3 regions of the Methylocystis sp. JR02 genome follow, and region 3 is predicted to be linked to each of the others. Evidence: predicted binding sites of a transcription regulator. Region 3 holds the regulator's gene; each other region holds the start of a gene.
What was found. The regulator LexA, encoded in region 3, represses DNA repair genes until DNA is damaged. The targets are predictions, from matches to a motif close to TGTTCNNNNTGTGTTCNG.
Positions count from the first base shown of each region.

Region 1: the regulator LexA is predicted to act here: its motif matches at 1,807-1,824, upstream of QNA11_RS07335 (YifB family Mg chelatase-like AAA ATPase).
Region 2: the regulator LexA is predicted to act here: its motif matches at 1,404-1,421, upstream of recA (recombinase RecA).

Region 1 covers NZ_JASIRC010000001.1:1,516,896-1,520,168, reverse strand. Annotated here, with positions in the region: gene QNA11_RS07345 (hypothetical protein) at 72-851, shown strand; gene QNA11_RS07340 (lytic murein transglycosylase) at 911-1,723, opposite strand; gene QNA11_RS07335 (YifB family Mg chelatase-like AAA ATPase) at 1,894-3,273, shown strand, end outside.
Region 2 covers NZ_JASIRC010000001.1:3,368,035-3,371,307, reverse strand. Annotated here, with positions in the region: gene QNA11_RS15995 (hypothetical protein) at 1-190, shown strand, start outside; gene QNA11_RS15990 (DUF6460 domain-containing protein) at 428-829, opposite strand; gene QNA11_RS15985 (hypothetical protein) at 849-1,364, opposite strand; gene recA (recombinase RecA) at 1,506-2,573, shown strand; gene alaS (alanine--tRNA ligase) at 2,790-3,273, shown strand, end outside.
Region 3 covers NZ_JASIRC010000001.1:173,986-177,258, reverse strand. Annotated here, with positions in the region: gene QNA11_RS00745 (ComEC/Rec2 family competence protein) at 1-1,007, shown strand, start outside; gene lexA (transcriptional repressor LexA) at 1,152-1,865, opposite strand; gene QNA11_RS00735 (L,D-transpeptidase family protein) at 2,239-3,273, opposite strand, start outside.

The DNA.
Region 1 (3,273 bases), 1.3 Mb from region 3:
GGGATTGCGCGGCGCAATGCGGATGTCCCGGGAGTCGCGTGTCCTTGCCGCACGAGGACCAGGAGGAGAAGATGAGTGATGACGCGCCGACGTCGTTTCATAGCTACATGAGGCTGCTCCGAACTTTTGCGGCCGCCGGCGCTCTGGCTTTCACAGGGCTCTTCGCTGCGCCGGCAGAGGCGCATGGGCGCCTGGGCGCCGCCGAAGGCCGCTGCCGGCTGTACATCGGCCCCGACGTCATGAACTTCACGGGCTATTTGCCCGAGGCCTCGAAAAACGAGTTCTGCGAGGACATCCCCGCGACCGGCCCGATCATCATGGTGCTCGACGCGGAGCAGCAAGAGCTCCGCGACATGAAGATCGAGATCCGTATCGTCAAGGACGTGGGCGGCCCGGAAAAGGAGAACGAGAATCTCGAGGCGGCGACCGTCGCCTACCAGCCGCCCAAGCTCTATCCAACCGGTACGGTGAATTTCGAGCACACCTTCAAGGAGGGCGGCTATTTCGTCGGCATCGTGACCGTGACCGGCGACCACGGCGAGCAATGGGTGTCGCGCTTTCCTTTCTCGGTCGATCGCACTTTCATGCGCGATCTGCCGATCTATCTGACGCTTGGCCTTGGCGTCGTCGCCGCTTTCCTCATTTATCTCGTGCATCGCGGCCGCAAGCCGCCGCCGCAGATCGCCACCGCCGCGGCGGCTTTCAAGACGCCGCCGCTGCCGCCGATCGACGGCCCCGACCCGGACGCGGACCCGTCCCGAGAGACGGTTGAAGAAGAGGCGGCCGAGACCGACGGAGAAAAAGCCGAGGAACGGGACGAGACCGACAGGTACAGCACCGCCGCAGAATAGGTCGACATCCATGTAAGTCCGCCGTTTTCGACGCGGCGGACTTAGCAATTCAACTCGAGCTATTCGCCGCCGCCGTCGATCTGGCGGCCGATGATGGCGATGGCTCTTTCATAAACCGAGGCGGCGTTCCAGGCCTGGATCGCCTCGAAATTGGGCTCTCCCGGCTGATAGCCCGCCCCCGCGCGCCAGCCATGCGCGTGCAGGAAATTCGCCGTGGACATCAGCGCCGCCGAGGCGTTGTCCAGATTGCCGACGCCATATTGCAAAATGTTCTTGGGCAGAAACTGCGTCTGGCCAATCTCGCCATGCATGGAGCCGCGGGCGCTGGCGGACAGTCTCCCATTGTCGATCAGCTCGAGGGCGGCGTAGAGCTGATCTGTGAAATAGTCCGACCGTCGGCAGTCATAGGCGAGCGTCGCCACGGCGGACAGCGCGTGCTGATTGCCATGCACCGCGCCGAAACCCGTCTCCATGCCCCAAATCGCCAAAAGCGGGCCCGGCGGCACGCCATAGCGGCTCTGGATCGAGGAGAAGAGCGCGGCCTGCGAATGTTTGAGCTGGCGTCCGCGCGCGACGATGGCCGAGGCGCCGCGCTTCGTCATGAAGGCTTCCAGAGAGAGATGAAAGCTCTTCTGGCCGCGATCCGCGCCGATCGTCGGGGAGTTGTAATGGGTGTCCATGAGGGCGTCGATGCCCGCGGCGCCGACGCGCCCGCGCGCTTCCTCGGCAAACGCCTGTTTCCACGCCTCGAAGCCGCCCGCGCCATTGCCGCATCGCGCCGCCTGAGCCGGCGCCGCCACGCCGAGCGCTCCGATAACAAGCGTCGCCGCCAAAAACTTAGCGGCGGCGCGGCTTGTCGATAATCTCTTCATCGGCCTCCTCCTCGGGCTCTCCGAAACGCCAGGGAGCCTAAACATATTTGACAATGCGGCAAGCTTACGAGCGAGCGTTCGAATGTTCGTATATTGTTCTTGCGCGATCAAGCCCCGAAAGTTAATTTAGCTCTGTTTCAGGCGGCCGGTGGTTTTCTGGGAGCATTGCTATGGCGGTCAGGGTGGCGACGGTCGCTTTCGAAGGCGTCGAAGCGCGCCCGGTGGACGTCCAGGTCCAGATTGCGCCCGGCTCGGTCGTCTTCAATGTCGTGGGCCTTGGCGACAAGGCTGTCGCCGAATCGCGCGAGCGGGTGCGGGCGGCGCTCATCGCCTCCGGCCTCGCTCTGCCCGCTAGGCGCATCACCGTAAATCTCGCTCCCGCCGACATGCCCAAGGAAGGCAGCCATTATGATCTGCCCATCGCGCTGGGGGTGATGGCGGCCATTGGCGCGATCCCGGCCGATGCGCTGGAAGGCTTTGTCGTCCTCGGCGAGCTCGCGCTCGACGGGACGCTGACGCCTGTCGCCGGCGTGCTCCCGGCCGCGGTGGCGGCCAATGCGCGGGGGCAGGGGCTGATTTGCCCCAAGGAATGCGGGCCGGAAGCCGCCTGGGCCTCCGGAGAGATGGAGGTGCTCGCGCCGCGCTCGCTCATTCAGCTCGTCAATCATGTCAAAGGAACGCAGGTCTTGGCCCGGCCCGAGCCGGCGGTGCGCGCACGGGCCGCAGATCTTCCCGATCTTGCCGACATCAAAGGGCAGGAGAGCGCCAAGCGGGCGTTGGAAATCGCCGCGGCGGGAGGCCATAATCTGCTGATGAGCGGGCCGCCGGGGGCGGGCAAATCCATGCTCGCCGCAAGGCTCCCGTCGATCCTGCCGCCGCTGACGCCGCGCGAGCTGCTCGAAGTTTCCATGATCCATTCGGTCGCGGGGCAGATCGCCGGGGGCGAGCTGACCGACCGGCGGCCATTTCGCGCGCCGCATCATTCCGCTTCCATGGCCGCTCTCGTTGGCGGCGGAACCCACGCGAAGCCCGGCGAAATTTCGCTTGCCCACAATGGCGTGCTCTTCCTCGACGAATTGCCGGAGTTCCAGCCGCAGGTTCTCGACAGTCTGCGCCAGCCGCTCGAAACTGGCGAGGTCGCCATCGCGCGCGCCAATCATCGGGCGGTTTATCCCGCGCGTTTCCAGCTTGTCGCGGCGATGAACCCCTGCCGTTGCGGCCACGCGCTCGATCCCGGCTTCGCCTGCCGCCGGCAGCCCAATGAACGGTGCGTGGCGCAATATCAGGCGCGTCTGTCCGGGCCGCTGCTCGACCGTTTCGATCTCCAGATCGAGGCGCCCGCTGTCAGCGCCGCCGATCTTGTCCTGCCGCCGCCGGCCGAAGGCTCGCGCGAGGTTGCAGCGCGCGTCGCCCGCGCCCGCGCCTTGCAGCGGGAGCGTTACGAGGCGTTGGGACTGCCGGGCGTCCTCGCCAACGCCGCTGCGCCTGCGTCGGTCATCGAGCGGGTGGCGCAGCTCGACGGCCCGGGGACTGCGCTGATCCGGGACGCG
Region 2 (3,273 bases), 3.2 Mb from region 3:
CAGCCTGCCGCCACAGGATCAGGACAAGATCGCGCGTATGATAATCGAGCTGACCGGCGAGGGCGGCTCCCCGGTTTTGTTGTCGCCGGAGGAAAAGGCGGCGATCGCCCGTTCGAAAGCGGCCGCGACGCGAGGAGAATTCGCCACCGAAGCTCAGGTCCGGTCCGTCTGGGCAAAGCACGGTCCGTGATACCGTTTCCGCTTGAATAGCTCGCATGGGTTATTCAGCGCCCGTCATTGCGAGCGAAGCGAAGCAATCCAGAGCAGCGATGCAGCCCTGGATTGCTTCGTCGGCTCCGCCTCCTCGCAATGACGGCGGTGATTTCCTCTGTGTCCAAACGACGCGAGCGTCGGGAATGACAGCGAACCAATCAAGCGGATTTCGTACAAGGCTTCGCGGACGAGCAAGGCTTTTGAGGCCAGCGGCCTACCGCCGCCCGCCCATGTTCATCAGCCGCAGCACGAGCCACGCCGGCACGACAAACACGGCGCCCGCCAGCACATAGCTAAAAAGCTCCTTCACCGCTCCCAGGCCCAACGACGAGATGCGGTCGATAAAGGCCTGCACGCCATGCAGAATGTCGATCGGCCGCAATTCCAGCCACATCAGCAAAGCGCCGACGACAAGCGAGATGAAGAAAAGCCGCACGACCACATTGAGGGGCGAGCCGCCGAGGAAATTTTCGAGCCCGTTATTCGACGCCATGTGCAAGGGTTCCGTAGTGCGTTCCGCTTCGGCAGCGCCGGGGAGGATCAAATATTCGCGCTCGGGGCGCGGCGGTTTCTTATCGAGATGGGGCCAATTGGAGAAGGGGCTCTCATCGGTCATCGGCGCATGGCTCCTGCGCTCATAGCGCGCCTCCCGTCGGCGCTTCCTCCTTGAAGAGCCGCATTATGCGTCTCAGAAACCGCTCGGTAAAGGAAAGCGCCTTTTCGAACTCCTGTTCATCGGGCAGCGTCGAGGGCCTGCGCGGCGCGACGCCCGCAGCCTTCAGCCGCGTGTTTTCGGCGCGAAGACGCTCGATCTCGGCTTCAAAAGCCGTGCGCTCGTCAGCGCCGAGCCGGCAGACGGAGACGCCTTCCTTCACCGAGCAGAAGGAAACCGCGCCCGTGTCCTTGTTCATCCGCAAAAACCCGCCATCGGCGGGCTGGAGCGTGAAGCGTTCGGTTTCCGGCGCGATAATTGACGGGGGAGCGTCATCGGCGCGCGCAGCAAAGGGCGCAAGCGCCAAAACCAGAAGCGCCGAGCGAACGACAACGGAGGGCATGACGGCGGGGATGCGAGGGCGCATGGCCCGCAGATGGGAAGCGGCAAGGCCCGCGTCAATATCGCGACCTGCGCCCGATGGCGGCGAGGCTCCCATGGTCACGGTAGCAGTCGCCTTCTCGGCTTTTATATTCACGCGAACAAAAAAAGAACTTGGTTTTGAGAACAAATCATGCACAATTGCGCCAGAGTTGTTGTTGCCCCCGCCATTGAAATCATGCCAGAAGGGATTTCAGCCGTGAGCCAAGCTAATCTCCGCCTCGTGGAAGGATCGTCCGTGGACAAGACCAAGGCGTTGGACGCCGCCCTGTCGCAGATCGAGCGCGCCTTCGGCAAGGGCTCGATCATGCGGCTCGGCAAGAATCAAAAAGCCGTCGAGATCGAGACCATTTCCACCGGCTCGCTCGGCCTCGACATCGCGCTTGGCGTCGGCGGCCTGCCGCGCGGTCGCATCGTCGAGATTTACGGGCCGGAATCCTCGGGCAAAACCACGCTGACCCTGCACGTCATCGCCGAGGCGCAGAAGATTGGCGGCGTCTGCGCTTTCGTCGACGCCGAACATGCGCTCGACCCGGTCTACGCCCGCAAGCTCGGGGTCAATCTCGACGAGCTGCTGATTTCTCAGCCAGACACTGGCGAGCAGGCGCTGGAGATCACCGACACGCTGGTGCGTTCCGGCGCGGTCGACGTGCTCGTCATCGACTCGGTCGCCGCCTTGACGCCGCGCGCCGAGATCGAAGGCGAAATGGGCGAGGTCCAGCCCGGTCTCCAGGCCCGCCTGATGAGCCAGGCGCTGCGCAAGCTAACCGCCTCCATTGCCCGCTCCAACACGCTCGTCATCTTCATCAACCAGATTCGCATGAAGATCGGCGTGATGTATGGCTCGCCGGAAACGACGACGGGCGGCAATGCGCTGAAATTCTACGCCTCGGTTCGTCTCGACATCCGCCGCATCGGCGCCATCAAGGAGCGCGACGAAACCATCGGCAATCAGACCCGTGTCAAGGTGGTCAAGAACAAGGTCGCCCCGCCTTTCAAACAGGTGGAATTCGACATCATGTATGGCGAAGGCGTCTCGAAGCTCGGCGAGCTCATCGATCTTGGCGTGAAGGCCGGCGTTGTCGACAAATCAGGCGCCTGGTTCTCCTACGACAGCCAACGCCTCGGCCAGGGCCGCGAAAACGCCAAAAGCTTTTTGCGCCAGAACCCGGAAGCCGCACAGCGCATCGAGCAAGCGATCCGCGAGAACTCGGGCCTTATTGCCGAGAAAATTCTGGATGCCGCCGACGGCGACGACAAGGAATAGGCGGACTGCCCCTCCCCGCTCGTATCTCCCGGTTTTCAAAGGCCCGCCCTGCGGGCCTTTTTCATTGCCGAAAAGCTTGCGGACTGGCATATCGCCCGGCGACAGACACACGCCTCGTAAAGCCGAGGCGGCACGGACCCGCCGGACGCGCTTTCGTCCGGCTTACCAATCACCATATGATCGGGGCATCCCGGTCGCGCCCGAGAGAGACGCATAATGAGCAGCGTCAACCAGATACGCTCCACCTTCCTCGATTACTTCGTCCGCAATGGCCATGAGAAGGTCGCGTCCTCTCCGCTCGTTCCGCACAATGACCCCACGCTGATGTTCACCAATGCGGGGATGGTGCAGTTCAAAAACGTCTTCACCGGCGTCGAGAAGCGCCATCAGGCGCGCGCGACATCCGCGCAGAAATGCGTGCGCGCCGGCGGCAAGCACAATGACCTCGACAATGTCGGCTATACTGCCCGGCATCACACCTTCTTCGAGATGCTGGGGAATTTCTCCTTCGGCGATTATTTCAAGGAAGGCGCGATCGAACTCGCCTGGGGGCTGATCAGCCGCGAGTTCCAGCTTCCCATCGACCGCCTCCTCGTCACCGTCTACCATGACGACGACGAGGCCTATGGCCTCTGGAAGAAGATTGCCGGCTTCCACGACAGCCGCATCATCCGCATCTCCAGCTCCGACAATTTCTGGA
Region 3 (3,273 bases):
AGAGAAGCGCGCGCACGCTCGGGGTTGGCCTGCGCAGCCGCCTCGCCGAGTGGCGAGAGACGATCGCCGAGCGCCTGTTGCACGGGCCGGGCGCGGCGCTTGTCGCAACGCTTTGCGCGACCTCCGCCACCGCCTCCTTCATGGCCTACGATTTCCACGAGTTGAGCCCTTATGTGCTCATCGGCAATCCGATGACGCTGATGGCGATCGAGTTCTTCGCCGTGCCCTGCGCTTTGATCGGCGCGGCGCTCTACCCCTTCGGCCTCGACGGTTTCATCTGGCGCTACCTCGAGATGGGGATCAATCTCGTGATCTGGCTCGCCGGCCTCATCGCCAACGTGCCTGGAGCGAGCCTGCATGTGAAGGCCTTCGCGCCCTGGTCGATGGTTTTTCTGGCGCTCGCCGTTCTATCGGCGGTTCTGTGGCGAACATGGCCGTGGCGGGCGACGGCGATCCCGCTCGCTTTAATCGGCCTCATGGGGGCGACGAACGCCGAGCGCTTCGACATCGCCATTCCCGCGACGGGTGAGGCGGCGGCTTTGCGCAGGCCGTCGGGCGAGCTCGCGCTGCTCGGCAAGAAACCCGGCGCCTTCGCCGCGGAACAATGGCTGCGCGCCGACGCGGACACGCGCGCCGTCGACGAGGCGAAAGCGGCGTCCTGCGACGACTATGGCTGTATCGGCAAGGCCGCCGATGGGAGGATCGTCGCACTGGCGACGTCCCGCGCGGCGCTTCTCGAAGACTGCGCCCGCGCCGCAATCATCGTCACGCCGCTGCGGGCGCCGGAAGGCTGCGAAGCGCCGATCGTGATCGACCGGCGCAAGCTGGCGGAAACCGGCGCGGTCTCGCTACGAATTCTGGAAGGCGGCGCGGTCGCGTGGACGACGGCGCGAGGCGTCGACGAAGACCGGCCCTGGTCGCCGAAACCCGCGCAGCAGATCCGACGCGCGGTGGCGCAGGAGGATGAAAGCGCTGAGGAAGCAGAGCTTGCAGAGCCGCTGGAGTAATCGCGTGAGAGGCGGGTTGGGAATCCATGCGAAAACCACCGACCGTCATTGCGAGCGAAGCGAAGCAATCCAGGGCCGCGATGGCTGCCCCTGGGTTGCTTCGTCGCTTCGCTCCTCGCAATGACGACGGGGTGACTGTGGATGTCAGTACTTCCGCAGCAGGCTCACCAGCTTGCCCTGGATGCGCACCTTGTCCGGCCCGAAAATGCGCGTCTCATAGGCAGGGTTCGCCGCCTCCAGCGCGATCGACGCGCCGCGCTTGCGTAGCCGCTTCAACGTCGCTTCCTCGTCCTCGATCAGCGCGACGACAATGTCGCCGGTGTCGGCATAGTCCTGTTTCTTGATGACGACCGTGTCGCCGTCCAGAATACCAGCCTCGATCATGGAGTCGCCGCGCACTTCCAGCGCGAAATGCTCGCCGCTCGATAGCATCTCGGGCGGCAGGCTGATGGTATGGCTGCGGCTTTGGATGGCTGAGATCGGCGTGCCGGCGGCGATGCGGCCCATCACGGGAATCGCGACCTGTTGATTCGCCTCGTCCTCCCCGCGCTCGTGCAGCGGCCGAACGCGGCCCAGATTGCCTTGAATGACCGACGGCGAGAACTTCCCGCCGCGCGCGGCCCCGCCGCCCCTGGGCGTCGCCGATTCGGGCAGCCGCAAAACCTCGAGCGCGCGCGCGCGATTGGGCAGGCGCCGGATGAAGCCGCGCTCCTCGAGAGCGAGAATAAGCCGGTGAATGCCGGACTTCGAGCGCAGATCGAGCGCGTCCTTCATCTCGTCGAAAGACGGCGGAACGCCGGTTTCCTTCAGCCGCTCGTGGATGAAACGCAGCAGATCGCTCTGTTTCTTTGTCAGCATAATCCGCCCCTCGCGACACGAACCGCCGCGCGCCTCGCCCTCAGGCCGCGAGCCTCAAAACAAATCATGAACGATTTATAGGCGTTCCCTGTGCGTTCCGCAACAACTATTGCCGAGGCCGGGTTAACAAAGGCTTTTCAAAAGGAAAGCCGCGCCCGAGCGGGTAGCGCTCAATTATTCGCAAAGCGGCGTCGACGCCCCTCGCGCTTCGAGACGCCTGCTGCACAGGCTCCTCAGCATGAGGGGCTTTTTGCATCTGCGCCAAACACTTAGGCCTCATCCTGAGGAGCGAGCGACGCTCGCGTCTCGAAGGACGAGGCCGCCTAGGAGGTTTACCGACAATCTGAGTCGCGCCGGGACGGGGGGCGGCGCCCTACTTCTTCGGGTTGAGCGCCTTCTTGATCGACGCCGTCGGCCCGTTTTCGTCAGCCAGCGCCGACATTTCGCGGTGAGGCTCCGGCGCAAGCGCGCGGACGACGGTCGAGGCTTCGTGGCTTTGCGCCGCAGCCTTGGCGGCGGCCATGGTCACCACCGGGGATTTCGTCGCGAGCTGCTGGGCGGATTTGTCGACGGCGCGCGCCGGCTTCTCTTCGAGCGCGATTTCCGTCGGCCCCGTCAGCGCCTCGGGCCGGCTGGCCTCTCCCGCCTTCGAGGCGAAGCTCGGATGCTGGCCGCCGTCCTCATAGACGACGCGCACCGGCTTCACGCTCTGGGAAAGCTCGGCGATCTTCTCGTCGTCCTTCGCGGCCTTGGCGGAGACGCTGGCGACGAGATCGGGGTCGCGCTTGAGAGGCGGACAGGCCGAGACCGGGTCCATGGCGCCGCCCGGCGTCGCATTGAAGACATAGCGGCGGCCGCAGAAAGCCACCTGCGGCTCCTGCTTCGTCACCTCGAAAACGTCGTTGCCTTCCTTGAGGTTTTTCCAGAAGCCGATATTCGCGTCCAGCCGGTGCTTGGCGAGGTTTTCCGCCGTCATGCGGAACGGATAGGACTGCATCTGGATCGCGCGCTGGCCGCCGTCGAAGCTCGAGCGGGCGATGGCGTAGATTTCGGCGATCTGCGCGTCGGTCATGGAGAAACAGCCGGCCGAAGAGCAGGCGCCATGCACCATGATCGTGCCGCCCGTATGGCCCAGGGCGCGGTCGAGCTGGTTCGGATAGCCGACGTTGAAAGAGAGATAATAGGACGAGTTCGGGTTCATCTGGGCCGGGGTGATCGAATAGAAGCCCTCCGGCACCTGACGGTCGCCTTCCTGCGTCTTGGGGCCGAGCTGCCCCGACCAGCGGCACATGGGGAAGGTCTTGAGGTGGATGTAATTACCGTCCGCACCCTGTTTCCAGATCTCGAGCTCCGCCTCTTTCTTATAGGCGCGGATCAGCATCGGCGCGTCTTTGGTGGTGCCGAGCTG